3 regions of the Paenibacillus sp. EB106-04-04-XG159 genome follow, and region 2 is predicted to be linked to each of the others. Evidence: predicted binding sites of a transcription regulator. Region 2 holds the regulator's gene; each other region holds the start of a gene.
The links. The regulator Rex, encoded in region 2, represses fermentation and respiration genes when NADH is low (regulators of the CRP and FNR family bind a similar motif). The targets are predictions, from matches to a motif close to TTGTGAAATATTTCACAA.

Region 1 (10,242 bases), on a different contig from region 2:
ACGTTTGTGGAGATCTGCAAGGAATTGCCGTTGGCCCTGTTGTTGAGACCCTTTAACTTTGAAACGTTAGCAACTAAGACTTATCAATATGCCAATGATGAGCAAATCTATGAGGCAGCTATTCCATCGCTTCTCATCATTGCAATCAGTATTTTATCTGTAGTCCTATTACAGATGATAGGTAAGAGGGTGAAACAATGAGTTTTGTGGAGATTCAAGGTCTTACGTTCTCCTTTGCTCGCAAAGAGGATCCGGTTATTGATGATTTTTCATTTTCGATGGAGAAGGGTGAAATTGTCGGTATATTGGGACCGAGCGGCAGCGGAAAAAGCACAATGCTTCGTTTGATATCAGGCTTGGAAATGCCGCGCAAAGGAACCATTAACATCGCGGGTACTACCGTTGTAAGTGAAGGTTTATATATTCAGCCAGAGAACAGAGGCGTGGGAATGGTGTTTCAAGACTATGCCCTATTTCCTCATATGACAGTGAAGGATAATATTCTGTTTGGTCTATCACGTCTGCCTAGAAAACAGCGTTTATCGCGTGTCAAAGAAATGTTGGAGCTTGTCCACATGGAGAATTTCGCTAATCGCTATCCACATGAGTTAAGTGGTGGACAGCAGCAAAGGATAGCTCTTTCTAGAGCGCTTGCCCCTAAGCCGAATGTGTTGTTATTGGATGAACCATTTAGCAACTTGGATGCTTATTTAAAAGAGTCGATTCGTGAGGAACTTGGGGTTATATTGAAAAAAGCCAACATGACCTGTATCATGGTCACACATGACCGCAATGATGTTGATGCGATATGCGATCGCAGTGTTGAGCTCGGGCAACCGATGGTTACGACCGTCTAGATAGGCCTGTAGAAGAGGGGTTCGCCGCCCCTCTTTGCTATTTTCGACGATACAGCTCCGTTCCGTTCTACCTGCTGCTGCATTATCCTTGCTGGGCAAAAAAATAACAAGCCACTCGATTAGAGTGACTTGTTATCTCATTATTCTGTTCGTATCTCATTTACTCGTAAGGTATAGTTAAAAAATCCTCTGGAGATAATTTTTCGAATGTAGAGTCGTACTCGCCATTTGAGATGTCTTTCTCGAATATGATCTCTTCTTCTTGCAGGAAATTAAGAAAATCGTTCAACACTAACAGATTATCTACATACAACTCTCCATCCGTTGTGATACTTAACGAACCACTCGGGGAATCATAGACAAATCCCTCAAATGAAGGACTGTTAACAAGCACGATATCAACATCCTGTAAGTAAACGACCAAGCTCCCTGTTGACTCTGCTACTACTCGTAATGGAACATATGTAACTCCATTTACGGTAAACGGCGCAGCTTGAAGTGACTTCTTCTCCCCATTGATGTAAGCCGTTTTGCTCCCGATCGTAAACGACACCTTCAGATCTTTCTTTTCTCCAGACACTTGTTTCTTCTTCGCATCATAATTGATCGACAAGCCGAACTCTTCGAATAATTCACGGAAAGGAACGAAGGTAACGTTATTTTTGACCTTTGCGCTTACTAATAGTGGTTTACCGTCAACCACAACATCACGTTTATCTAAAAAGGCTGAAGCTGAAACTGGCATAACTGAAACGGCTACTAATACGATTAGTACAAGGAACGCTAGCTTTTTCAAATCTATCTCCTCCTAGTAAATGTAATAATCTAATATTACCTCAAAAGGAAATATTAGAATATATGAACTATAGTAAAGAGACTAGTTGGCAAGGGCATGTGATATTTATGTGCGGCAATGAATTACAATTTAAAAGTAAATTGACATTTTATGCTCCGAATTATACGGAACGATTGAAATATATCTTGGCTATAGGTAGGACTTTTAAATGAGGATTTTTATATAGTAAATAGGGAACCTTCAATTGTCGAGGTTCCCCATTCTTGTTCAACTAACACCTCGCTAGCTCAATGGCAAATGAATTACAACTCGTTATTTCTCCCAAAGCTCGATCAGTCGACCTTCAGGATCTTCAATCCAAATAAACTTTCCATATTCACTAATCTCTTTTTTCTTTGCAAAAGGTACACCAATATGTTCAAGATGCTTAATAGTCTCGTCTAGATTATGTACTTGGAAATTTAACATCACTTGTTGTTCTGTTGGAAAATAACTGTCATCCTCGGTAAAGAAAGAAAAGATAGTCTCATTTCCTAATTGGGGTTTTATCACAGTCCCATTCCAATTTTCTATTTCAAGCTTCAACACTTCACTGTACCATTTCTTTATAACTTCAAGATTCTTAGTTCTCCAGAATATTCCTCCGAAACCTTTTATCATTGTATCTAACTCCTGTCTGTCATCAAATTTTCAGCCATCCGATTACATTAGATATTCGAGATATAAATTTGAGTTCCTTTTGTTGTGTCTGTAAAAGTCTCACTGCAAGATTTACCTTTAACACAACCTTGAAACAAAATAAAGGGATTGCCCACTTAAGAGCAATCCTTTCCTACTTATTCTTTTACAGCTACAACCATGACTTCAATTTCATCTAAGCTAATATTTTCACGCTTCCAGTTCCCTGCCGTGCCGCCCCAGATGTTCTCAACCTTCAGTCCTGCCTCAGAAAACATTTGCTTTAGTTCAAACGGGAAATATCTGCGTTCCTTAACCTCAACCTGCTTCTTCCCCTCAGGCAAGTCCCATTCATCCACATAATGCTCCACCATGGTTACAGGGTTGAACCTGCCGGATTCCACATCCTCTTGTGTAAGGTTGCGAATTTTCGAGTAGGCATTCAAGGTTGTAAGAATAAATCGTCCCTTTGGCTTCAATGCGTCAGAGATATTTTTAAGAATCGCCATATCATGCTCAATTGGCTCCTCATCTCTACCTACTAAACCAAATGCCCCTTCACAAAGGCAGATAACCGCGTCAAATGTTTTGGTTGGGATGTATTTCACCGCATCACAATGAACCCATTCTATATTCACGTTCGCTTCTGTTGCCATTTTATTGGCTTCTATAAGCATACCTGATGAAATATCGACACCTGTGACTTGGTATCCACGCTTCGCCAGTTCGATGGAGTGTCTTCCTGTGCCGCACCCTATATCGAGGATGCTGTCTTCTTCAGCAAGCTTCAGTTCCTCAATCACAAAGTCAACTTCCGAAACCGTGTTCTTGGTAAAACCATTATTCATGTATTGAGGAGCATGTGCATCAAAAAAGGATTCCCAATTATTTTTACTCAATTCGTCATACCTCCATGTGATGAGAACCACGGAAGCACATTAATTAGTCATCGTATAAATGTAACTTCTGCAGTTCAGTTCGATTTTATTCCCTCTTGAAGATATTCGAATAGACTTTTCATACTGCATCTCTCCCTCGTCTAAGATACCTTTAGTATATTTATCGTTTTCAAATTTACAATGTAAAAAATAATTATAATCATGATTGCCAATAGCCCTACAATATTTTACCGTCACATAAATGAGTTGCTCATGGAAATAATCATTAATACAAGCTCATTTTTTAGTATATCTAATTTAATCTGATATTTTGTCGATTTATGTCTGTCGCTTTCTATCGTTTTGTGATACAATTCACTAAGTAAGGAGCCGATGATACTTCACAATAAAGTTCACCTAAAGATGTCGGTTGGCTCTTTATGTTCATCACGAAAAAATCGTAAAGTTGAGGGGTTAAACATGAAAAAGAAAGTTGCATCAACGCTTATTCTAGTTCTCTCTATCATGCTCGTGTTGGCTGGATGCGGCAGCCAGAGCAACCAAGGCCAGAATCAGGACAATGCGAAAAAAGAAGAGGCCAAAGATCCGGAAGCAGTTTCGGGAGCGTCTAAAATCAGCTATACACCAATCGATCAACTACAAAATAAATATGATGTCATCATTATCGGTGCTGGCGGTGCCGGTATGACTGCTGCACTCGAGGCAAAAGAAAACGGCATGAACCCGGTTATTTTCGAAAAAATGCCGGTTGCCGGCGGTAATACATCAAAATCATCTTCAGGTATGAATGCTTCTGAAACCAAGTTCCAAAAAGAGCAAGGCATTCAAGACAGCAATGATGCATTCTATGAAGAGACTTTAAAAGGCGGTCACGGTACTAACGACAAAGACTTGCTTCGTTACTTCGTTGACAATTCGGCAAGTTCGATCGAATGGCTGGATTCCAAGGGAATTACATTGAACAATCTCACGATTACAGGTGGTATGAGCGAAAAGCGCACACACCGTCCTGAAGACGGATCAGCAGTAGGACAATACCTGGTTAGCGGCTTAGTGAAAAATGTTCAAGAACAACAAATCCCACTGTTTGTAAATGCAAACGTAACAGAGATCACAGAAAAAGATGGCAAAGTCAATGGCGTTAAAGTCATCTTCAACCAGAAAGATGAGAAAGTTATAGAATCCAATGCTGTCGTTGTGGCAACCGGCGGTTTCGGCGCTAGTATGGACATGATTACTGAAGTTAGACCTGATCTCAAAGGGTTAGTAACAACCAACCAAGAAGGCAGCACAGGTGACGGCATTAAGATGGTTGAAAAACTCGGCGGTGCAACTGTCGATATGGATCAAATCCAAGTTCACCCAACAGTGCAGCAAGACAAATCCTATCTCATCGGAGAAGCTGTTCGCGGTGAAGGAGGAATCCTTGTTTCCAGTGAAGGCAAACGTTTCACGAACGAGCTTGATACTCGTGACAATGTCACAGCAGCAATCAATAAACTGCCTGAAAAATCAGCTTACCTCGTATTTGATTCCGGCGTAAAATCCCGTGTCAAAGCGATCGAGCAATATGAAAAAATGGGCTTTGTCCTTCAAGGGGAATCGCTCGAAGCTTTAGCTAAAGAAATGAGTGTTCCAGCAGATCAGCTTAAAACTACTGTGGATACATGGAACGGCGCGGTGAAGAATAAAAATGATGCCGAATTCGGCAGAAAAACAGGTATGGACAACGACTTGTCCGGCGCACCATACTATGCAATCAAAATCGCACCAGGGATTCACTACACTATGGGTGGCGTGAAGATCAACCCGAACACAGAAGTTCTAACTAAAGACGGTAAACCAATTCCGGGACTGTTTGCAGCAGGCGAAGTTACAGGCGGCTTGCACGGTGAAAACCGAATCGGCGGTAACTCCGTTGGTGATATCATTGTATTCGGTCGCCAAGCAGGTGTAAAATCGGCTGAATACGTAAAAGCACAATAAGATATCAAGATATCAGCTTCCTCCATTCACTCTAAATACAGACGCTTGGGCTTATCAAAGTCCAAGCGTCTGTTTGTTTATTTGGGACTAGAGCTTAAACCAAATCTAATGTAAAATAGCTCATACGGGAAGACTTCTTTTCTGTGAATTGGTTGTTGTGACATAATTCGACAAGAAAAGATCTTCCTTTTTGCTATCTTTGTTATGAGGAGGATATGCCCCAATGGATAAAGAGACGCTTAACACTAATCCGATTAAAGAACCGATCTACCTGGAAGAACTGCTACAGTCTCTTGTTGAATCCACAAATGACGCTATTTCGATTCGAGACATGCAGGGGAATATTCTTTTCGTAAATCGTGCATTTGAACAAATCTACGGCTGGACATATGAAGAAGTGGTCAATGACCCTTATTGCCTGGTGCCTGAACATTTAATACACGAGACGGATGAAATATTTCATCCGATAAAATCCTCTGAAAAGAAGATTTCGCAGTACGAGACCGTACGTCAACGAAAGGATGGGACGAAGGTTCATGTATCCCTAACAGCTTCCCCCATACGGAATGGTGAAGGTATTATCGTTGGCACTTCGGTTATCTCCAGAGATATCACGGACCGGAAAAAGGCTGAAGAGGCACTGCTTAGAAGCGAGGCTAAATATCGGGTACTGGTGGAAAATACGAACGATATCTTAAGCACATATAGTGTGGACATGAAACGATTATTCGTGTCTCCTTCTATAGAACTCCACTTGGGATACACCCAGTCTGAATATCTTCAGGCGAATGAATTCGAATATATTCACCATGATGATGTACAGTCAGTATTGGACCTGCATCAGTCCCTCTCTACCCATAAACAAATTGTTCAAATCGTGGTCCGATTGAGACATAAGAATGGATCTTGGGTGTACATGGAGTCGCGGTGTGTACCGATCTTATCTGAGGATGGCGAGGTCGAGAGCTATCTAGTCGTTTCACGGAATATCACAGAACGAAAACGATCTGAGGAAGCATTGCGAAACAGCGAGGAACAATACAGATTCATTGCTGAAAATACAGTGGACTTCATATCTGTCATTGATAGGCAGGGCGATGTATCGTACAGTTCACCTTCGCATATGAAAAAGCTGGGCAGGGATCAAATTTCCTATCAAGATATCCATCCTGACGATGCTCCTCTCGTCTGTGAACGCTTTACATATATGCTTCAGACCAAAGCTCCTATTATCTGCGAATATCGGTACAAGCTTCAGAATGGAGATTGGATTCATCTAGAGTCAAGAGGGGTTCCCTTCTTCAGCCCGGATGGCGAATGCCTCTACTTCTTCAACGTTACGCGCGATATCACGGAGAAGAAACGCAATGAAGAGCTTCTCCTGAGAGCGGAAAAGCTTACGGTCATCGGCGAAATGGCTGCAAGTATAGCGCACGAGATTAGAAACCCGCTTACCTCGCTGAAAGGCTTTATTCAGTATTTGCGACCTTCGTTCCCACCTAATTCCGATATTAGTGACATTATGCTGACTGAGCTGGAGCGAATCAATTTTATCGTAAGTGAGCTGCTTGTCTTGGCAAGACCGCAGAATCTAGATGTAAAACCAGTTCCTCTGCACAAGATCATGGAGAACATCATTACGTTTCTTGAATCTGAAGCTAACTTCAAAAATATTATGCTTCACACCTGCTTTATTGACTCCCCTGTTACCATCACCTGTGAAGAAAATCAATTAAAACAAGCATTTATCAATATCATGAAAAATTCCCTAGAAGCCATTACGGCAAATGGCGAGATCCGTATTCAAACCAAACTTCTAAGTGACAACCAAGTCCTAATTCGTATTTCAGATAACGGTTGTGGCATTCCACATGAACTGCTTTCTAGACTGGGAGAACCATTTTACACGACAAAAGAAAAGGGCACAGGACTAGGCTTGCTTGTCAGCAACAAAATTATTAAAGACCACCAAGGCCATATCCACATCACGAGTGAAATCAACAAAGGCACAAACGTAGATATCACATTACCCATCTCTTTATGAAACAGCCCTAGATCTCTCCAATATGAAATACACCCCTTATAGTAGACATTGGATAAACACTTCTAGTGTTAATGACCAATGTACTCTATAGGGGGTGCCTTTTATGACATAGACAAGTTAACTTCTTGTCCTTTATGTATTAGACCAAACTTTAATAACCTGACGACCATCTTCGATCATTTCAAAAGGACCAGGGTAAGGATTTTCTTCATCTCTAATATGTCCGAAATAATCAGTGTTCAACCTAATCGGCTTGCCGTCCATATCTTCATAGGGCAACCCCGATATCCGGGCTTGATCAAGAAGCGTTGTCGTAACAAGCTTGCGGCTCCTTTGGTTTTTCCAATCCATATCGCAAGTCAGGTGAAGATAAACAGCATCTTCTTCGATAACAAGCTGTATATCAGGATCACACTGTTCCGCTATGAGCGGTGCAACTTCGTGTATCGAAGGTTTCGCCCCATTAAGAAACACGTTGCCCTCCATGAATACTGGATAAGCCGCTGTATCGTACATGCTTAATCCATTCCGATTCTCATGAGCAACAAATAGATTGTTATACAGGCGGTCATCCCCGCCTTCAATCGCATGATGCCCAGCAATATCGGTGGAATGTGCACGATGATATGGCGTAGATCGATTTAATTCGGGAAGCGTACAGACTCCACCCATAAACAGATTATGAACATAGGCGCCTCCTTGAGAAACGTTGAACACCATATCTGCAGAATTCGCCGAGAGAAACAGATTATGATCTACCATAAACGGACCGTGATTGACCTCAACGAATAAATCGTTCGCGACGTTGTCATGCAACAAGTTCCTGGATACACGTGTTCCCTGGGACATCCAATCAAACCACAGCCCCACTACCGTTCGGAAGATATGGTTTTTACTAACCAGGGTATCAATAGCGCCGTGAAACTTGATAGCGGCCATCTCAGCTCCAGAAAAGGAACGCTGCACGTGAATATCGTGAACCACATTTTCTGTTATGACGCTGAAGCAAGCCCCCAAGCTGCCGACAATGCCGGCCATTTCGCAGTGGGAAATGGTATTTCCTCTAACAATATGATGGCCGACTTGCTCGCGATTCCAACCATATTCTAATGCACGTTCAATGGTTTTGTTGTAAGCATCGGCGGTTGACGCCACATTATCCCACTCATCGCCGTATTTGCCGAGGGAAATCCCCGTGCATCTCGAATGGCTAATGACATTGTTTTCAATAATCCACCCTTTGCTCCAATGGGTCCCGATCAAAGCAATCTGTTCGGCGGTCGGCGGAGCCCAAGGCGTTGCCGCATGACGCATCGTAAAGCCTCTGACGGTAATATAGTTGATGCCTGGCTGCTCCGGATAGAACACGGATTGTCTAGCATTAACCTCGACCATTTCCACATTCGGGTTCGAGCTGCCAAAGTTCGCCCATATCGTCGTATTCTGTTCGTCAACACATGCAAACCAAAGCAGGGTCTTCCCTTCATTATGGATAACATCATGCCATTCGGCCGCTTCTATCAGCCACTCTCCGTTTAAGTACACCGCTCCAGTATGATGATCCCGCTCCTTGGGGTCAAACCAATCCCCTTGAATAAGGTCATCGAATGGATTAAACCCCTGAAAAAAGGAGTTGGGTATGATTGCCTTCCACACATCTCCTTGAACCTTTTCCCAATCCTTGATGATTTCGGAGCCCTTAATCTCGACCCTTTCGCCAGCTGCAGCTTGATATACAATTCTATTGGCATCCGATTCACCGCCGCGCAGCGGATTAATCCTCTCACGATAAATACCTTCATGCACGGTGATGACATCCCCAGGCTGCGCCTTGGCTGCTGCTGCGGAAATGGTTCTGAATGGAGATGTAAGTGAGCCTTCCCATGCGTCGTTTCCTGTCAGCGATACATGATATTCTTTTCCTGACAAATGAAGTCACTTCCTCAATTAGTGTTTTCGAAAATTAGTACAACCAATACTTCTGACGAAGATCTTCCCTATGGAGAACATTCGAATCTTCGCGGATATAGTGGCAGACATAGGATCGGCGCCAACGGTCCTTGCTTCGGTTCTTGTTGGAAGAGTGAATCAACAGTTCACTGAAGAACAGGATATCCCCCTTTTCCATGATCACAGGAATTTGACGGCTCATATCCACTCCTTCGGTTTCCTCGGTCCAGTGCTCGTGCTCTTCCACATTTTTAACGGCGCCGTGAGGCAGCAGCCCCAGCTTATGTGTCCCTGGCATCACCCATAGACAGCCGTTTTCCTCGTCGACGATGTCCTCCATTGCCGTCCATGCGGCGATCATGGTCATCGGATCGTTCTTGATATAGTAATAATCTTGATGGGAGGCTTGACCTGGTGATCCTGGTTCCTTATAAAAATACATACTCTGTACGCAAACGGCTTCCTTTCCCATCAATTGGGCCAATGCCCCTCTGACCAAGACATGCTTCATCACCTGCCGCGAGAAGCTGTCATGCTTATGGGGATTAAACAGACGCAACGAGAACTTCTTGGATTCCTGGCAAGCAGCCCATTCCGGCATCGGATCCTGATTACGAATATCGTAAATGTGACCGTTAAAGGCATCGATCAAGTCGCTGCCCATCCCTTTTTTCCACAGCAAATATCCGTTCTCTCTGAAAAATTCAATCTGCTCCTGTGATAAAGGGGTACTCGGCAAGGAATATGTCTTGATCATCACCATTCTCCTCTGCATGGTTTTCGATTACACCCCAAGAATACTTGGATCATGCCTTGAGAACAATGGCTGAGATTTGCAGGAATGTGTCTGTAATTGATATCGCGGCCCTGAACTGTTCAGCCCCCGCCAAGCCATGAGGATTGCCGGATTTCTGTCGGTGTGAGGCCAACCTGTCTTTTGATGCTTCTGGCAAAATGAAATGTCGATTTGAATCCGCATCTATAGGTGATTTCTGAAATGGAAAGCCCGGTCTGCTTGAGCAGCTCAACCGC
Region 2 (10,242 bases):
ATCAATTCACTCAATTCAATCGTGCCTGAAGTACCCTTAACCGTATGTAAGAAGTGATACAATTCATCTGAACGTATTATATCTGTACGATTGAACCAAGTATTTAACTGTTGCTCAAGGCTCAACATGAATTGAGTCTGATACTTATTCATCTTCTACCCCCTAGCACTTGAAATTCATTCCCATGATGTTCTCTGCATAGTAAAAGCGCAAAGGAATAACAATACCTTTGCGCCTACATTCACTGATTTGGCATCGAATAGATATCTCCGGTCGGTGTCCCGTCAGCGAAGCGGAAGAAGTGATAATAATATCGTAGTTCGCCAGTCTCATCCTTACGTCTGACTAATGCCTGCCACACATATTCATTATCTTTAATACCCGGTATGATGTGTTTAATGCTGACTCCCGGATACTGCTGTAATAAATACTGCTCAATATCCTTCTTAGAGACGCCATCAGAGGCAGCCTTAACAGATACTTGCTCGGTAGTAAGGTCAACCCAAGCCATCTGGGTGACACCTGCTTCGTCTACACCTGTGACGACATAACACACACTATCCCATATCGACTTCTCTACTCCGCTTACGGAAGCCCAAGCGACTGTTTTTTGAGATTCAGCAACAGCTTTTGCTTCAAGCGAATTTTCATCTGCGCGAACATAATTTACATACCACACGCTCAAAATAGCGAGCAGGAGCATCACTACGAGCGCAGCCAGAACGACAATCCGCACTCGGCTATAGCGCTTCCTTGGTCTGCTTCTAGATAACATTCACATATCCTCCACTTAACGAGACAGCAAGCCTTCGAAACAGCGTGCTGCTTCGCGGCGTACCCGTTCTTCATCAAGGGTCAAGCAGGCTCCATTATTGACTACTTGCTTGCCATCAACCCATACATGCTTAACATCCTTGCCGGAAGCCGAGTATACCATGTGGGATACTAGGTCCGTATGCGGCAGGAGATGCGGTTGATCAATATCGACAGCGATGAAATCCGCCTTCATTCCAGGAGCGAGCAAGCCGACATCCTGAAGCTGGATCGTTTGGGCGCCATTAATAGTCGCAATTCGCATTGCTTCCGCAGCGGGTACCGCTGTTGGATCGCCAGATACTCCCTTATGGATAAATGCAGCCAAACGCATCTCTTGGAACATATCTAGATTGTTATTGCTAGCTGCTCCATCTGTTCCCAGGGATACGTTCACGCCTGCTCGGAGCAGGTCAGTAACTCGAGCTACTCCGCTTGCCAGCTTCAGGTTGCTGGCAGGGTTATGAGATACGCCGACCTTATGTTTAGCCAATATTTCGATTTCTTCGTCTGTGAGATGAACGCCATGAGCTATATACGACGGTCTGCTGAAGAAACCCAACTTCTCCAGATGCGCGACAGGACGCAATCCGTACTCCTGCACATTTTGTTCAACCTCTGCTCTAGTTTCAGACATATGTGTATGAAGCATCATATCCAGATCATGAGCGGCTTGCACGAATTTCTCAATGAAAGCGGGAGGACAAGTATACGGTGCATGTGGAGCAAGCATGGTCGTAATTCGACCTTCCGCACGTCCGTTCCAATCTTTCGCAAAGCGCACAGCCTCTTCCAGCTTCATCTGCTGCACTTCTTCGCTGCATAGACCGATGGCACCGCGCATTAATCCCGCGCGAATACCTGCTTGCTCAACAACCTTCCCGACCTCATCCATATGGTCGTACATATCTACGAACGTAGTGGTGCCGCTCTTCAGCATTTCCAGCACAGCGAGAGCAGAGCCCCAATACACATCTTCGTCAGTAAACTTAGCCTCCATTGGCCACATTTTTTGCTGAAGCCATTGTTGAAGCACCATATCATCGCCGTAACCGCGCAATAATGTCATTGCAGCATGTCCATGGGTATTGACTAAACCCGGCATAAAGAACAGACCGCTGCCATCAAACAACTCCGAATCTTCCTTATAATGATCCGGCAGCGTTTCACCGAGGTAGACAATCTTTCCGTTCTCTACAACCATGTATCCATCAATAGTGCTCGATTCTGCATCCGGATGGATCTGAGCAAAGCGTCCGTTATGGACGATGAACCTTTTAGGCATTCTCAATCGTTTCCTTTCCTTCTTCATCTTGCAAGTAATAAGCCAAGCTGAACAGATCCGTCGTGAAATCTGCAGTATGCACGCGAACATGCGGCGGTACCTTCAGAATAACAGGAGCAAAGTTCAAGATCGCTTCCACACCTGCTTCGACGAACTGATCCGCAACATTTTGGGCTTCCAGCGCAGGTACCGTAATAATACCTATCCGAATCCCCATATCCTTAACTGTATCGATCAACTGATCCATTGGCTGCACCATAAGATTATTCAATGCTGTTCCCATTTTATCTGGATGCGCATCGAATACAGCAACAATCTTCATATTATCTTGCAAGTACGTGGTATAGTTGCACAGCGCTTGACCGAGTTTACCAGCACCGACTAATCCCACGTGAATCTTGAGATCAAGCTTTAGGATATGTCTAATCTGCTCGATCAGATAAGACACATCATAACCAATACCTTTACGACCAAAGTCTCCAAAATAAGCGAGGTCCTTACGAATCTGGGCAGGATTCAGATCCAGCTTCTGACCTAAATCTTGAGATGATATTGTTAGAACTTCACGCTGTTTCAATTCCATGAGGTGCCGTAAATAGATCGGCAGACGTCTAACTACGGCTTCTGAAATCTTCATCGCTTTCATATCCTGTGATCCCCCTTCTACATAGCTGATTATCATCATAGTTTTGATTAATCTTGTAAAGCTCTTTCCTGCTCCTCCCTGAACCAATCACGGATCCGCGGCACTAAGTGCTCGGTAGTCATATGCTCCATCTTAGGACCAGGTAAAGAATATAAGAAATGTTTGCCATAACTCGTCTCGATTACACGGGTATCATAAATAATTACGATACCACGATCCCTAGAGGTTCGAACTAATCGTCCAAACCCTTGCTTAAAGCGAATAACGGCTTGTGGAATCGATAGCTTCCGGAACGGATTCTGATTCTGACGCTTTAAGCGTTCGGACTTCGCTTCAACAAGCGGATGATTAGGCGGCTGAAACGGAAGTCTAACAATCGCTAGACAAGTCAAAGCCTCACCAGGAATGTCCACCCCTTCCCAGAAGCTGCTAGTTCCTAACAGCACGGATGCAGGATGCTCCTGAAAACGGCGAGTCAGCTTGCTTCGATTGCCGCTGTCCATGCCTTGTCCCAATACTTGAACACCATGCGGCTGAAGCATCTCCTTCAGCGGTTCATACACTTCCTTCAACATGCGGTACGACGTAAACAGCACCAACATTCTACCCTTTGTCACAATGGCTACATCTGCAAGCGAATGAAGCAATTTATCGGTAAAGATCGGATCCACAGAGCCCTTAACCGTTGGAAAGTCTCGCGGAATGACAACTAGCGCTTGCTCGCGGTAATTGAACGGAGACGGAAGAATAACGGTATGCAATCTTCCGGTACTAGAAGCCTCCTTCAAACCGATCTGTTCCTCTAAATACTGAAATGACTTGTCGACAGATAATGTTGCCGAAGTCAGAATGACACTTTTCTTCGGTTCGAAGAAGTATCGATTTAGCGCTTCGCTGACATCAACTGGCACTGCGTACAGATGCATCGACTTATGCTTATACTGAGCATTGCCTTCCATCCAATACACAGAATCTGGATCAGTTGCTTTCATAAAGAGGCGGAAATCCTCGCGAATAATTGAGATCTCCTTGAATATCCCCGTAACATCTGTTATCACGGGCTGCAGCTCTTCGTCATCCGCATCTTTCCATTCCAATACAAGCTTTTCGCCCGTACGTACAATTTCACCTAGACGAACATATACATCTTCTTCAAGCTCAGCGATCCCCTGCCAATCCCGCGGTCGAGCGCCAGATTGCAGTCGGAGTACGGATTGTCCTGCTTCAGCTTGTCCCGGCTCTGGAGGCGGCATCAATTGATATAGGACATCATGAAGACGGTCCCAGACGTCTCGTACATCGACGAGCTGTGTAAGCAGCTTCTCAATGCCGTCAGCCCAGATCATTGCTTTCTCACTGCCTGACAGACGAAGCCGCGTTTGCAACAGCAGCAATAAGCCGTTCTTACTATCTTTCACCAAACGTGTCAGCGGGTGCATCAATGAAAAATATTGCAGATGTATGCCCAAATGCTTGCTCGCGGTTTCTTCAAAATGATGCCCTTCATCAATAACCAAATGCTCATAAGCAGGCAGCAGTCGATGCTCAGCTATGACATCAGTAAACAATAAAGAATGGTTCGTGATGATGATATCCGATTGATTGGCATCATTCTTCGCGCGATGGTAGAAGCAGCGCTTAAACCATGGGCACGCCCGATTAAGACAGGAATCGCTGTCGCTCGCCACAGTATCCCAAAATTCTGGGCCTTTATGCGTTAGATACAGCTCCTCGTCATCACCGTGCTCAGTCTGACTTAACCATACCATCATCTGTGCAGCGGTTAATACATCGTCGCGTCCATGCAGGAAATCTCTATAGTTTATTTTATGTTCAAATTTTCTCAAACACAAATAGTGACTGCGACCTTTTAAGACCGTTGCCTTGAATGAAACAGGTACAATGTGCTCTAGAAGCGGTAAATCTCGCTGTCTCAGCTGTTCTTGCAAATTTATGGTATGTGTGCTGACAATTACCTTCTTATCATTCTTAACCGCATAATAGATAGAAGGAATCAGGTAACCTAAAGATTTTCCCGTACCTGTACCTGCTTCAATGAGAAGATGTCGATCATCTTCCATACAATTCATCACTTCACGAAACATCTGTTCCTGAGCCTCGCGCGGTTCATAGTGCTCAAGCTTCTCTTGCAATGTACGGTGAATCTCACTCATAAACGATGTGAATGAGACACCTTGCAGTGGAGACTCGCTAAGCCCTTCGCGAGGAGGCTGATTATCTGTCCATTCATCCACACGAAATACCAATTGTCGGAAGGAAAGTGCTCGAGCATCCTCAGCCATTCGCGTTACGTCGCGCTCTCGTTCATCAAGCAGAGCCTGCAGAAGCCAGCCTAGATCTCGTTCCTCTTCCCCAAGCAGCTCGACTAGACGCTGGAGAGTAAGCAAGGGCAGGTCATTAATGGTCTCTAAGCACTTCACGAAAATATCTGCAGTTGCGCGAGCATCGCTGTCTGCTTGATGCGGGCGGTCATGTACAATATCGAATGACTGCGCAACCGATCCAAGCTGATACGAGGTCAGAGATGGAAATAAGATTCGCAGCATTTCGATGGTATCCAGAATCCTTCCAGTAAACGGCAAGTATCCAGTCTGCTCTAAAGCGCTCCGTAAAAATTGATAATCAAATGCCACATGATGTCCTACAAGCACAACATCATTAAGCAGCGGCACCATTCCCGTCATCGCTTCATCCAGATCTGGAGCATCTTTCACCATACTGTCGTCGATTCCAGTCAATTGAGTAATAAAATCGGGGATCTTAATAGTTGGTCGAACGAGCGTATGATATTCCTGCTCGATCTGCAGCTTATCATCAAGGATGACCAGGCCGATCTGTATGATCTCGTCTCCCGGCTGATTGCCTGTCGTTTCAAAGTCTAATACGGCAAATCTCATTGTCACAATTCCTCTCACCAATTCTGTTAATAGAATAACAGATGTTCGCCTTTTTGAAAATGAGCAGAGGGAAACACCCGAAAGAATGTTCCCCCTCTGCTCACTGTATGTTAAACGATGGATACAACCCTTTTTTCTCCAAACTGCAGGCTGCCGCATTTGTTCGTACATACCTTCAGGTTTGCGATCGGCTCTGGAATGCTTGGATCAGTAAAATGCGCTTTATGAAAATAATGCTGAGCTTTCTCGGTATTGCTGTGAAGCATCTGTATACAGCCAAGAGCGTTATACGCAATGGCCTTCAGCTTCAGATCATCGGTCAATGGAATTATAAAATGCAAATGACGGCATGCTTCTTGGTTACGACCAAGATGCAGATACGACAGACCCAATAATATACGAATTAAGCATTTGTCTGGCTGATGAACTACGGCATTCTCTAGATAGTTAACTGCTTGCTTATACATTCGCAGGGTAAAGTAGCCCTGTCCTCTCTGAAATGGATCACTGTAATCAGGCATATGGAGATCAACAGTATCCATCATTTCCTTCTCTGCATTTTCCATCAGATTCTTGAGACTGCTGGCGGCAGCAGCATTCAGCTTCGTTCCAGAATTAGCAGATGTTCGGAGTACAGCAAGTTTTTCTTCAAACCTCAGCCATTCCTCCACAATATGGTCACTCATCGTACGAAGAAGGGCCAATTGCCGGTCTAATTCTTGCTTTGCTGATCCTTGAACAGAAGGATATTGTTGTATGATGTCATCAAGCAATTCATTCATCGTCGCGAACATGTGCTGCAACACGGTTCATCCCACCTTCGCATGTGATGTTCTTCGTTGTTATGCGGCTCACGTTCATTGTGTGTTATCACGATTCATTTCATGCGGACAACCAGTCATTCAACAATACTGCAATTCCTTGCTTCTTAATCAGCGAATCGTCGCGTGCACTTCCAGATTGGCAAGTTCAACAGCTTTATTCTGATCATCTACAAATACAACCTTAGGTTCATACTGTTTCGCTTCTTCATTCGTCATGCCTGCATAAGAGATAATAATGACATTGTCACCTGGCTGAACGAGACGAGCAGCCGCGCCATTCAGACAGATCACGCCGGAATCACGCGCGCCTTTGATAACATAAGTCTCTAAGCGAGCGCCGTTATTATTATTCACAATCTGAACCTTCTCATTCGGCCATATATCAGCCAGCTCCATCAATCGCTCATCGATTGTGATGCTGCCTACATAGTTCAAGTTCGCTTCCGTTACAGTTGCGCGATGGATCTTGGATTTCATCATTTCTCGGATCATCGGTCATTCCCCTTTCGTATCAAGCAGCAGCATATTGTCAATTAAACGTGTATTCCCATATCGGACAGCAAGAGCAATCAGCCATTGCCCTGTGCGTTCTCGAACAAGCGTGTCCAATGAAACAGGCTCAAGGGATGGAAAGCTGATGATCTCGGTATATTCAATATTCGCTAACGGCGCGGTGCGAATCCAGGCCATTATTCGATCTTTAAGCATTCCTACGGTCAGTTCTGAATCAGATGCGATCCATTCCTCTACCATAGAGAGCGATTCCGACAGCTTCAAAGCTTGTACTCGCTCCTGTTCTGACAGATACACGTTTCTCGAACTGAGAGCCAAACCGTCCGCTTCACGAACGATAGGACAAGGCACAATCTCTACATCCATATTCAAGTCCTGTACCATCTGAGTAATAACAGCAACTTGTTGAGCGTCTTTCATACCGAAATAGGCTCGATCCGGCATTACCATGTGGAACAGCTTGGATACAACAGTCGTTACCCCGTCAAAATGTCCAGGACGCGATGCGCCGCACAAGGAACCAGTCAGCTCGGAAACGACAACCTTTGTTTTCGTTGGATGCGGATACATGACTTCGACAGTAGGCAAGAATACAATATCGACACCGCATTGTTCAGCTAAAGCTAGATCACGTTGTTCATCACGCGGGTATCGATCTAGATCCTCATTAGGACCGAATTGAATCGGATTGAGAAATATGCTCAGCACCGCAACATCATTCTCTGCAACTGCTCGCTTCAGCAAGCTGGCATGTCCTTGATGCAAGTACCCCATAGTCGGAACAAAGCCGACTGTAGGAGATGTATGTTCACGCCGCGCTGCTGTCAGCGCGGCCTTTAATTGTTCAATCGTTGCAACGACTTTCAAAGATTACTCCACCTTTCCATGTCCGTACAGATTCTCAACAACATCCTCCGTTGCTTGGAACGTATGAGCCGCAGCAGGAAATGTTCGTTGCTTCACATCTTGAACATAAGCGCCGATGCTATCCTTAATAACGGAACCGATGTCGGCGTAAGTTTTAACAAAGCGCTTCTCTCGGTAATCTGGCGAGTAACGCAATATATCATGATAAACAAGCACCTGACCGTCACAGCTTGCACCTGCTCCGATACCAATCGTCGGTATCGACAAGCGCTCGCTTATATAGGCGGCAACTTGATCTGTAACCAATTCCAACACGATACCGAATGCCCCTGCTCTTTCTAAGGCCAATGCATCCTGCAGCAAGCGTTCCGCATCCTCCGCTGTCTTCCCTTGCACGCGATAGCCTCCAATTTGATGGACAGATTGCGGCGTCAAGCCGATATGACCGAGTACAGGTACGCCGGCTTTCACACAAGCGTCGACCATCAGCGTAATCTCTACTCCGCCTTCCATCTTAACTGCATTGGCATGCCCCTCTTGCATGATGCGGCGCACGTCTCTCATCGTCTCGCTTACCGAGCTGTGATACGTCATAAACGGCATATCCGTCACGATGAATGTATTCGGCGCTCCTCTGCGTACAGCACGAGAATGATACACCATATCGTCGATTGTCACAGGCAGTGTCGAATCGTATCCAAGAACGACATTGCCAAGCGAATCCCCAACCAGTATCATATCCACGCCCGCTTGCTCGGCAATAGCAGCAGAAGGATAATCATAAGCTGTAATCATGGCGATAGGCTGCTTTTCAGTTTTCATTTTCTTCATCTTAACGATGCTAAGTGGTTGTTTCACGGTTTCTTTCACTCCATTCAACTCCTCATTGCACTCTTTTTTGGGGTTGCACATTAGTGTGCGCAAAACAAAAAAACCTTTTAGCGTTTCCACTAAAAAGGTCCCAGAGCAAAAAAAAGAGGTCGCTTGCGACATCTTCCTGTCTCGGTCCCTTTAGGCTCAGAGCAGAAATGTTGCAGCATAACAAGGATATAATCTTGTCCTGCATGTTCCCTTGCTTTGCGAGTGCGATTCCGATTAAAGATATCGCCTACGAGGGTAGTATATCAGAATATTGTCTAATTTTCATCAGTAAAACGTACATCTCCGGAAAATACTTTCTGGTACAAGCCCTCTGAACCTAACAGCACCAGCGCCCCTGATTCATCAAGCCCCTGAGCAGTGCCAGACGCCTCGCCATATGGAGTCTTGAGCTGTACATGCTTCCCAATCATCACGCTGTTGGCTTCCCAAATCGTGCGGATCGGTCCAAAGCCTTGTTCCTCGTACAGCTTGTACAGTTGCTCCCATTCCAGAAGTATCTCCGCAAGTAATGTGGCACGGTCAATCTCATGGCCTGCTTCACGCTTCAAAGATGTTGCAATGTCCAGCAGATGCTCTGGATAATCGCGTTCATCGATGTTCACGTCAATCCCAATTCCGGCAATCACACTGACCAGACGCTCATCTTCAGCGCTCGACTCCAGCAGGATACCGCAAACCTTGCGGTTCTCGATCAGCAGATCATTAGGCCATTTGATGCCTATCGGAACATTCACAACTCTCTTGATGGCTCTGCATACTGCTACCGCGGTTAGCAGAGTCAGGTGCGGTGTAAATTGCAGCGGAATGCGCGGCTTCATCACCATACTCATCCATATGCCCTTGCCTGGCGGCGAGAACCAGGATCTGCCTTGGCGACCGCGTCCAGATATCTGCTCTTCCGCAATGACAAGCGAGCCATCATCAGCGCCCTCTTGTATCCATGCAAGAGCTTCGTTCTGAGTAGAGTCGGTTCGACTCAGCACTCGAACCTGTCTGCCGAAGCGCTCTGTCTTCAGCTTCGACAACAGCGATATCTCGTCCAGCTTTGTCGGCTGCTGCACTAGGCGATAGCCAAGCTTAGGAGTTGCTTCAAAATCATATCCCTTGGCACGAAGCCGATTAATATGCTTCCACACTGCTGTACGAGAGATTTGCAGCTCGCGGCTGATTTCTTCACCGGAAATATATTCATTCGGCCGTTCCTGGAACCAAGCCAACAATCGGTCACTCATCAAGTTCTCTTCCTTCCTCCGCCATCATGCGGCGGATATAGGTCAATAGCGCTTCCGCTGTGTTCGGAAGCGTTAAGGTGGCGACGGCGAGCCATGCCTGTTCGAGGCAGGCTCGCATCCACGGGCCGGCGGGGCGTTCAACCGCCGCCAGCACGTCACCGCCGCTCACGGCCAGGTCGGTCAGCTTGCGCACCGGCATCGCCGTGAGCCACGCTTCCCCGTCCCGCAGCAGTATGTCCCATGCTGCGGGCACGGGCTCGTC
Region 3 (10,242 bases), on a different contig from region 2:
CTGAAAACAGTGACAAAATTGCTACTTCGCTCGTTCATCGTGTTATCCAATATTAGATTAGTGATAATCATAGTGCTAATAAAATTATTTGTCAACACCAAATTTAAAAAAGTCGAAAAAACTCGTTGGTTACGCGGATCCAAACATTTTTTTGCCGCGAGGCTGATCTCCCTTGTCGTCTGGCTCGAGCGTAATCCCGATCTGGTCGAATGTCAGAGTATCTGACTCCATCGGCATGGTCAACACACCGACGCCGTCCCCTTCAGATGGAACTCGAAATGTGCCCGCGCTGGAGCGAACACCATCCTTAATCAGCCAGACCTGATAGGCTTGATCACCACTCGTTGGAGTAGCTCCGTAGACATTAACCACAAACTGCTTGCTCTTCCCATTATCGAAGATATAGGCGATACCATAAGCCTTGGAATCTTCAGGGGTTTGAGATTGCAGCGGAACGACCGACGCGATCTGCGATGAGGCTCCATGTTGAGTATCGGTGGACGATGCGATATTTATGCGTTCACGGTACATCCAGTAATTCCATGCAGAGCCCAAGAGGAATACACCGATCAGCGCGGCGGCTGGAATGCTTCGCAACCAGCGTGGTCTCGCATTGCGCCTGATGGTCTTAGCAGCGGGCTGGACTGCTGTCTTGGCCTCAGCGGCAAAAGCCGCCTTCATCACTTGCTGCTTCAAATCTTCTGGCGGTTCGATATGTTCCATATCTGCGGACATCCCCTCCCATACGAGTTGTAGTTCAGCTATCTCCGTTTGGCAGGCCTCGCAGCCTGGCAGATGACGCTCAAAGGCAATGCGTTCTTCCTCCGTGCATGAACCTGATAACACATCTAGGCACAATTCGCAAACAGATTCTGATTTCTCGTTCAAGGTCGTCCCTCTCCTTCCACGATCATATGTCTGCGCAATATTTTCAAGGTCTGATGCAGCCTGTTCTTCACGGTGCCCAGGGGCTCCCTGTAATGCTCGGCCAATTCTCTCAAGCTGTAGCCTTGCCAATAAAAATCCTCCAACAGCTCAATCTGCTGCTTAGACAAGAAGCGATAGGCGTTGCGAATCTGATTCTTAAGTGAGTCTCTCTCCACATGCGCTTCAGGTGAAGCCGTTTGATCCGGAATTCTTTCCAATTCTTCGGGAAGATAGGCAACAAGCTCGTTGCTGCGCCTGCGCTGCTGTCGCAACCAGTCCATCGTCAGATTTCGGGTGATGGTAATCAGCCAACTTGTAAACTTGCCCTTGTCTGGATTGAACCCCGATTCCGTCGTCCACAACCGGACATAAACAGCCTGGACAATGTCCCTTGCTGCTTGTTCCTCTCGCAGCACCTTGAAGGCGTAGGAATAGATAAGGGTCGCGTAACGGTCGTACAAAATAGACAAGGCTTCCTGTTCCTTCTGTTTCACGAGCAGCATTAATTCAAAGTCAGATAGAAGGTGCATACGGGTGAGGCCTCCTTGGTCGCACCGGTTCAGTATTTCAACCTGGTTTTATACGCACAATATTATGGGGCTAGAAACAAGAATACACCAGCAAGGAAACCGTTTCTACGATTCCCCTGCTGATGCGTGAATTAACATTTCAGTCAATATTACCGCTTATTACTTGGTTTCACTCTTTTGATCCGCTGATGCACCGTTGAATTTCGTCGGATCAACCACGAACCATACGTCCATCACATTTTGACCTGTCGTGTCACCATGCTTGACATCTTTCGCAAAGTAATATAACGGATAGCCTTTATAAGTCGCTTGTTTGCTGCCGTCAGGACGTGTAATGGAACCAAAATCTGCCTTATTCAGCGTTGATGGCACACTGCCGTCAACTACCTCATACGCAGGCCACTTGGCGATACACTCGCCTTCGCAGTTGCTCGTTTCCGGCTTATCCTTAGCGAAATAGTATAAGGTACGGCCACGATCATCTGTCAGATAAGTACCTAGCTCTGTGTTGGAACCAAGCATAATGCGGTAATCTGGCTTAGCTGCGAACCATACGCCTTGAACGCCTTCACCCAGGGTATCGCCAGCTTGTTTATCTTTTGCGAACGTGTAGAGAGGCCAGCCTTTGTACATCCATTGTTTCGCTCCGCTTGCATGTGTAACGAGAGTGAAATCCTTAGGATTCATCGTAGATGGAATCTGCAGTTGATCCGCGCTTAGGAATGGCCAAGTCGCAAGACATTGTCCCTGACAAGCATCCAAATTCTGAGCATCCTTGGAGAAGAAGTAGAGCGTGCGGCCTTTGCCATCTACTAGAACAGTCCCTAGTTTAGCGTCCGTACGCAGGCCAATTCTCTCCCCTTCAGGCAGCTTAGCGGAAGCAGCAATGACGCCGTCTTTCTGCAATTGATCAAAAAGCTTCTGTCCTTCTGGTGTCGATACGGATAGAGACTCAACGAGCGCTGTGGAAACATGAGCGTTGGTCAATTCGGAGACGCCAGCGATTTGGTTCATCCCCTTGCCTGTAGCAAATGATTCCGTATCTTTGTAAGCGAAATCCTTGTTAGATTCATAGCCTTGTATCTCAAGCAGCACCTTATACAACTGCTGTGAGCTAACTGGTGCAAGCGGGTTGAAGCGATTCGCTCCCTCGCCATTCCAGCCGTATTGAGGGTTGCTATGTAGGTAAGCAAGAATAGCTTGGTTGCTTGTTCCTACCTGATCCGCATCGGAAAAGTTACCTTTGCCCGTATAGGCGCTTGCCTCATCGAGCTTACCCTGCATCCGCAGCGAGATAATGGCCGCTTGAATACGAGTAGTATCCTTAGCCAAGTATTTGTCATCAACTCCATTGCCATCACCTACAAGTAAACCGAGCTCAGTCGCAGTCTGTGCGTCCGTTTTTACAGCCGTGGTACCTTCCGTGACTTCTGCTGCCGAAGCAAGCCCCGGCACTAACAGCATTACACTAAGCGAAAGCACAAGAAGCAATTTCCCTATCCTCTTCATCCTAACAACCTCCAATAAAAATATGATGTTATTAAAAATAACGTCAAAATTAACCAAGAGGTTTGATGATGAAGAAAATATTTTTTTTCAGCAAATTAGTCAACTATAAAAGCTACAACTCCCAAAATGATACACAGGATTCCACTTAAGAATTGTCCTATCCCTGAAGCCTGCCCATGCAGCAATAAATTGAAAATATTTCTTCTTTTTTGGGTCTTTCCTACGAATGCTTTATCCGTTTTCATTCTATATCTACCCCATAATACTAAGACTACTCCAAAAAGTATAATGAATAATTTTAAAGCCATAAATATTCCTCCGTCTGTTATTCGTATGTTGTAATTTTTCGAATAATTGTATTTTCATACTATTATTAGTCATCTTGCTCAAATATAAAAACTTCTTCAATAGATAAGTTAAAGACTAAAGATATTCGATAAGCAAGTAAAACTGATGGATTATATTGTTGTTTTTCTAAAGAGATTATGGTTCTTGAAGATACACAGACTTGATCAGCAAGTTCTTGTTGTGTTATTCCAAGCTCTGAACGCAATTCTTTTATTCTATTTTTCATAGCGTTCTCCTAATTAATGTTACAGAAAGTGATAATAAAATTTTTTAGCTGCTAGGTTCGTAATCATGCATAAAATGACAATCGCAAATAATGCAGTATTCGTTGGAATTGCAACCCATTTCGAAAGAAACATCATAAGGAACGTTACAACCATTAGAATTCTCATGGTAAAATGAGAAGCCTTTCCTTCTACCAAATCATCTCTTTCATCGTATTCTTTTGACATCTCTCTTTCCAACTGTTTCTTATTCGCATTATATTTGACGTGAGAAGTTATAGCGTAAACTAACAGCCCCGCACCGACGAATAACATGAAATAATCAGAATACAACCCTTCTGCTGCATTAGCTTCAGCATAATTAGATATGGTTTCCACCAAACCCATTATGAGAATGGCAAATGAGCATAGATAAAGCTCTGTAAATCTTTTTGTCAAAAAAACTCTCCCCTAACACCGTACAATATGAAGTTTATTTCACGTGAACTTTACTTCATATTGAACGATTCTGATGGAGTTTTCAACTGTTAATTTTATCCGCATAGAATCCTTGGTTTCTCCCGTTATCAGAGAGTTCGTTCGGGTAAAGATGTTCGCGATGCAACTTTTTCAGTGGAGGCTGATATTTTAGGAGATAAGACTGTCATAGGGAGAGGTTTCAATGAACTTGATAAGTTGTCGTAAAATAGTTCTCAGTTTAGCATAAGCTTGGATATGGTCACCTGTACGAAGCATTCGATATTACTATAAAAAAATGGCGGGCACTGAATGAGCCCGCCATTTTCATTACATCTCTATTAGGCCTGAACTTGCTCCTCCATCTCTCTCATGGATTCGGCAACCTTCACCATCATGGAGCATTCAACCCTCTTGCGGAAGATATCACAGCTGAAGTCGTAGGTTCCGTTGAGGGAACCCGTTGCATGCAGCGCATTGGCAGGACATCCGCCGCTGCAATAGAGCTTCGCCCAGCAGTCCTTGCATTCTGGCTTCGAGTAGCAGTTGCTCTCTTTGAACTGACATTGCAGCTCAGGTTTGGTGATTCCATCCCAGATGTTCCCCATGCTGTATTCTTCATCCCCGACGAACTGGTGGCAGGGGAAGAGCTCGCCCCATGGCGTAACAGCGAGATATTCGGTGCCTGAACCACAGCCCGTGATTCTCTTCTGGATGCAAGGGCCTTCCGAGAGGTCAAGCATGTAATGATAGAAGGTAAACCCCTTGCCTTCTTCATCGCGCTTAATCATTTCCTTAGCGAGAATTTCATATTGGTTATAAATCTCCGGGAGGTCCTTCTCGGTAAGCGCATAGGGCTCACGCGGATCACAGATGACCGGTTCCATCGAGAGCTTGTCAAAGCCCAAGTCTGCGATATGAAAGATATCATTGGTAAAGTCTACATTGTTACCCGTGTAAGTTCCACGTACATAATACTCTTGGTCTCCGCGCTTTTGAACGAATTCCTGGAACTTCGGAACAATATGATCATAGCTGCCTTTTCCAGTAACCGTTGTGCGAAGTCGGTCATGAACCTCTTTTCTTCCATCCAGGCTTAATACGACATTGTACATTTCCTGATTCAAAAACTCAGTGACCTCATCGTTCAGCAGCATGCCGTTCGTCGTGAAGGTGAAGCGGAACTTTTTCTTGTATTCTTTTTCTCTGCTTCTTGCATATTCTACAATCTGCTTGACCACTTTCCAGGCCATAAGGGGTTCCCCGCCGAAGAAGTCGATGTCAAGGTTTCGGTGGTGACCCGAATTCTCCAGCAGGTAATCAATGGCTTTCTGTCCAACCTCGTAGCTCATGATTGCACGATCTCCGTTGTATTTCCCTTGGCTGGCGAAGCAATAGTCGCATGACAGATTGCAGGTGTGCGCAACATTGAGGCAGAGCGCCTTAACATACGTTTTTCGATTTCTTAAATCAATGGAGAGACCCTCATACTCATCCTTTGTAAAGAGCTGTCCATCATTTTTGAGCTCCTCGATATCCGAGATGGTTTCTCGAATGTCCTTCTCAGAAATGCCGGAATCGTGCTTATGTTTTTCCAACATCAATGTCACGATTTCTTCCGCAGATGTATTCTCATACAGCTCAATAATTTCATATGCCAAGTCATCGACAACATGCACCGCGCCACTGTAGGTGTCGAGTACGATGTTGTATCCGTTTAGTTTATATTGATGAATCATACTTACTAATCAAGCTCCTTTGGCCCATATAAATAGCCGCCCATCTGCAGAGCAGTGGGCGGTTGAATTCCAATTCCTATCTGTTCATTGCATTTTCACACTTCTGGTTTGCTACTCCGCAGGAAGTTTTGCAAGCGGACTGACAAGATGTTTGGCATGCGCCGCATCCGCCGTGCTTTGCAGTATCCATCAGTTTGCGAGTGCTCAATGTTACGATTCTTTTCATCATAAATAACTCCTTCTGCAATCTCATTAGTTCAAAAATAAGAGATTAAAATTGTGAATAATTTCACTTTATTTCCATATGTCATTGTAGCAACACCTTGGATGTACGTCAATCATTCCCGGATGAACGCCACATATGCTCCATCTAGCTGCGAGGTCACCTTGTGCTTTTCGGTTGCTTTTATAAGTATATGTACATAACGAAGCCAATGAAAAAAAAGAAGTCTCCCAAAAGTTCAGTGAACTTATGAGAAGCTTCTTATAATCACTGTGAGTATTTCGTGCGTATAATAAGGCCCCAGTTCATATGTTCAATTGCATCCCATCATAGGCTACCGTGATGCCATGCGGCTCAAAGATTTGTACCAAATCTTCATGCAGTAGATGCGCATTATGAGAGAAATGAGTTACTACGATTTGCCCTGCTTCTTTCATGACATTATTCTCGATTAGCCAGTCCCGTGTTTTTAGTGTATCCTCAACATTCATGTGAACTTCACACTGTGGGGCATTTCCAGTCGTACATTCCAGAATAGCAAGATCCAGTTGCTTTCCTCTCAACCATGTCCATGTCTGTTCGGGAAACCAGCCGCTGTCGTGACCATAAAAGATGGTTCTGCCATCCTTCTCTATATAGTACAATAAGCAAGTTTCTTTAGAATCATGCTTAGCAAGCAAAGGGGTAATTGCAGCTGTTTGCGTTTGTATCGTTTCAAATGGCTTCAAGTTGTGGAATTGAAATCGATGGGATTCTGTGGCAAGCAATTGACTGCAGTGCTTAATAGGCAAATCGTGACCATACAGATGGAGCTCTTCATCCATAAACTGAGCATAACCCAAAGCACGAATCAGTAAATCTTCAGGATACATATGATCCGAATGTGAATGTGTAAACAATAGATCACGAACCTTATCCATATCAACAGAATCACGAATCGAATGATATAAGGTATCCGCCGGAAAGTCGATCTTCAGCACCTCATCAATCAAGACCGAAGTCCGTGTACGAATATTTTTCCCACCAAGCGCTTTGGCTTGCTTGCAAGTCTCGCAATGACAGAATAGCGAGGGAATGCCTTCGAATGCAGCTGTTCCATGAAAATGAACCTTCATCAATATTGTCCCCCTTGTAATAGAGAGAACAACAGAACGTCAGTCCTGTTGTCCTCTCTGAGTAATACGCTAAACTGGCTTACTTAATATTTGAATCATCCAAATACTGCAACCATTGCTTCTTGTATTCCTCTTGAATTTTATCGAGACCAGCTTGTTTGGCCTTTTCCATAAATAACTTCAGGCCGCCTTCAACATCATCTACAATACCAACATTGAGTGGATACAAGTATTGCTTTTCAACTTGTAGAACGGCTGCCTTCTCCGCTTGATAAGGCGTCCAATCCTCTGGGAAGCCCTGGAATATGTTCGGCTTTGCTATCTTATCAAATTCACTGAACATGTCTAGCACAACATCAAAGCTCTTATCAAACAACATGATCTCCGGATTTCTCCATGCCCAGCCATTCATGCCTTCTCTTGGGAAACCATTTGTTTGGGCATCACCAAGCATTTTATAATATTTACCATCCTCAACTTCAAAATGCTTGCCTTCGATACCGTATTGTGTCAGCCAATTGTAGCGTTTATCAGTGACCATTTTCTCATAGAAAGCAAGCGCTCTTTCTGGATTTTCGCTGCTGCGTGGGATTGCAAAGCCATTATGAATCGGGTGAACGGGTGAAGAGAACCCTTTTATATTTGGATATGGGGAATAACCTAACTCCCAATCCGGGTGCAGTGATTTCACTTTGACAACAGAATCACCATAGCGGTTTGGATTCTCACTTCCTAAGATTGCTGCGCCTTTACCGCTGGCAAATACATCATGACCACTGTCTTTCATGTTCAGCATATTCTTCGGCAAGAACCCTTTTTCTGACCATCTCTTGTACATTTTTAAATCTTCCAAATGCTGCGGAGAGCCCCAATAGGAGGTTACGTCTCTTGGATTGTCATACATGATGTTAAGCCCATATGGAACTTTATCGTTGGAATTCACTGTTTTAGATGTCATTTGACGGACGGGATCTGTATGACTGACCTCAGTATCCGCCAGAGGCATCATATCCGGTTCATTCTTGCGTATGCCATCCAAATACTGCTCTAGGGTTTCGAGTGATTCCGGCTTTGGCAAATTGTACTTTTTGCGCAAATCTTCCCGATAGGCAATACCTTCATTTACATACTCCTTCCAGATAGCTGGAACTGTGTAAATTTTCTTGTCAATCTTGACTGCTTCCCACATATCCTGCGGTACAAATGCTTGCAGCTTAGGAGCAGCCTTCGGCAAGAGTTCATCTAGCGGAAGGAAAGCCCCTTTCTTCGCATATGACTGGTAATTCACCCATTCTGCCGTAAAGATCAGGTCAATCGGCTGCCCTGAGGACAACAGGAGCTTGTATTTTTGATCATAGTCTGTCCAGGTTGTGAAGTTGAATTTGACGGTTGCATTCAAATCTGCTAAAGCCAGCTTGTTAATTTCCTCTTCAATGATCTTTAAATCCTTTGGGGCATCGCCCAGCATATAGAACTGAAGCTCCACTCTCTTGGATGTGTCGATTCCACCTGGCTTCTGCGGTTCAGGAGATGAGGTGCCTTCAGGTTTTTTTGTGTCAGTTGCTTGTGGTGTTGACCCCGTTTCCTTCGCAGTGTTACTGCATCCAGTCATGACCATTGTGAGTAAGAATATCAAGGTTAAGACTGATGATATGATCTTTTTCCCTTTTTTCATGTAAATCCTCCTTTATAAATTGCTATATGTCAGCCGATCGCATACGAGTTTCTTGCGTTTGCTTTCGGTACTAACCTTTCACCGCACCAATCGTTAATCCCTTCACAAAATATCGCTGCACGAATGGATATAAGAAAATAATGGGTCCTGTTACGACGATTGCCATCGCCATCTTGGTCGATTCTGTCGGAATTTCACGCCCTATGGTTACCCCTGTTCCAGAAGCCATTTGAGAAATGAACAACATGGTATTGATCGTATTGTACAAGTAATATTGAAGCTGATACATGCTAGCGTCATTAATGAACAAGGAAGACATGAACCAGTCGTTCCAGTACGTCAGAGCAAGGAACAGACCGACAGTCGCTATTCCAGGCATAGCAAGCTTCAGCACGACACTGTAGTAGATCCTAAAGTCGTTCGCGCCATCGATTTTGGCTGATTCGATTAATTCTTCCGGAACCGCTGATTTGATAAAGTTTTTCATTAAAATAACGAGAAAAGGTGTCATAAGACCAGGTAATATCAGTACGGCATAGGTGTCTGTCAGTCTAAAGTATTTGGTCAACATGATGTACCAGGGTACGAGCCCCCCTCCAAACAGCGTTGTGAAATAAATGAAGAAGGCTAATTTATTGCGATACTTGAAATCTTTCCTCTGCAGAACATAACCTGCCATCGTAATAAGAAACAAACCCAACAGCGTTCCAACCACAGTTACAATGATCGTGACACTATATGCCTTGATGAGTTGAGTTGGAAAGATAAACACCATTTGATAACCTTCGAGCGAGAACACTTTAGGAATCAAGTGAAAGCCGTCGCGAATAATGGATTCATTGGCTGTCAATGAGCCTGAAATGATCAGAATGAAAGGAAAGAGACAGAGCAGAGAAAAAATCGTAATGATCAGGTAAGCCATCATCCGGAAAACTCTAGAACTTAGAATGTTGTCATCCAATGTAACCCCTCCTCCCCATTTTAGAACAATGCATAATCTTCATTAATTTTCTTGATGATATAATTCACTGTCATAATCAATACAAATCCGAAGATAGACTGATACAAGCCAGCAGCAGTTGCCATACCAATATCAAAATTAACTTTCAAAGATCGATAAACGTAAGTATCGATAATATCCGTAACGTTGAAGAGCATTCCGTTGTTCCCGACAAGCTGATAGAACAGATCGAATTGACCTTTCATAATGCTTCCGAGTGCAAATAAGAGCAGAATGATAAATGTTGGCTTCAGCATAGGCACGGTAATATGCCAGATTCGTTGAAAAATATTTGCACCATCAATTTTGGCAGCTTCGTAATACTCATCGCTGATTCCCATGATGGTTGCAAGATAAATGACCATAGAATAACCTAGATTTTTCCATATATAAAATACTGTAATCAGAATTGGCCAGAGCCATGGTGTATTGTATATGTCTACTGGATCGAATCCGAACGATTTCATCATCTGATTCACGAAGCCGGATTCAAAAT

Region 1: the regulator Rex is predicted to act here: its motif matches at 3,573-3,590, upstream of AC3WTP_RS11800 (flavocytochrome c).
Region 3: the regulator Rex is predicted to act here: its motif matches at 6,011-6,028, upstream of scfA (six-cysteine ranthipeptide SCIFF).

What each region holds. Positions count from the first base shown of each region.
Region 1 covers NZ_JBYTDY010000008.1:108,002-118,243, reverse strand. The annotation lists gene AC3WTP_RS11825 (ABC transporter permease) at 1-201, shown strand, start outside; gene AC3WTP_RS11820 (ABC transporter ATP-binding protein) at 198-857, shown strand; gene AC3WTP_RS11815 (copper amine oxidase N-terminal domain-containing protein) at 1,018-1,653, opposite strand; gene AC3WTP_RS11810 (VOC family protein) at 1,966-2,313, opposite strand; gene AC3WTP_RS11805 (class I SAM-dependent methyltransferase) at 2,490-3,230, opposite strand; gene AC3WTP_RS11800 (flavocytochrome c) at 3,690-5,216, shown strand; gene AC3WTP_RS11795 (PAS domain S-box protein) at 5,440-7,260, shown strand; gene AC3WTP_RS11790 (right-handed parallel beta-helix repeat-containing protein) at 7,393-9,189, opposite strand; gene AC3WTP_RS11785 (phytanoyl-CoA dioxygenase family protein) at 9,224-9,967, opposite strand; gene AC3WTP_RS11780 (helix-turn-helix domain-containing protein) at 10,087-10,242, opposite strand, start outside.
Region 2 covers NZ_JBYTDY010000011.1:59,107-69,348, forward strand. The annotation lists gene AC3WTP_RS14635 (diguanylate cyclase) at 1-152, opposite strand, end outside; gene AC3WTP_RS14640 (hypothetical protein) at 242-775, opposite strand; gene AC3WTP_RS14645 (amidohydrolase) at 791-2,098, opposite strand; gene AC3WTP_RS14650 (redox-sensing transcriptional repressor Rex) at 2,091-2,744, opposite strand; gene dinG (ATP-dependent DNA helicase DinG) at 2,792-5,662, opposite strand; gene AC3WTP_RS14660 (tetratricopeptide repeat protein) at 5,773-6,468, opposite strand; gene panD (aspartate 1-decarboxylase) at 6,595-6,978, opposite strand; gene panC (pantoate--beta-alanine ligase) at 6,982-7,866, opposite strand; gene panB (3-methyl-2-oxobutanoate hydroxymethyltransferase) at 7,870-8,736, opposite strand; gene AC3WTP_RS14680 (biotin--[acetyl-CoA-carboxylase] ligase) at 9,003-9,980, opposite strand; gene AC3WTP_RS14685 (CCA tRNA nucleotidyltransferase) at 9,973-10,242, opposite strand, start outside.
Region 3 covers NZ_JBYTDY010000014.1:28,904-39,145, forward strand. The annotation lists T-box leader at 1-47, opposite strand, end outside; gene AC3WTP_RS16945 (anti-sigma factor) at 130-888, opposite strand; gene AC3WTP_RS16950 (RNA polymerase sigma factor) at 885-1,457, opposite strand; gene AC3WTP_RS16955 (hypothetical protein) at 1,617-2,966, opposite strand; gene AC3WTP_RS16960 (hypothetical protein) at 3,062-3,274, opposite strand; gene AC3WTP_RS16965 (helix-turn-helix transcriptional regulator) at 3,340-3,540, opposite strand; gene AC3WTP_RS16970 (DUF2178 domain-containing protein) at 3,560-3,976, opposite strand; gene scfB (thioether cross-link-forming SCIFF peptide maturase) at 4,336-5,733, opposite strand; gene scfA (six-cysteine ranthipeptide SCIFF) at 5,810-5,959, opposite strand; gene AC3WTP_RS16985 (MBL fold metallo-hydrolase) at 6,262-7,071, opposite strand; gene AC3WTP_RS16990 (extracellular solute-binding protein) at 7,151-8,746, opposite strand; gene AC3WTP_RS16995 (carbohydrate ABC transporter permease) at 8,817-9,671, opposite strand; gene AC3WTP_RS17000 (ABC transporter permease) at 9,728-10,242, opposite strand, start outside.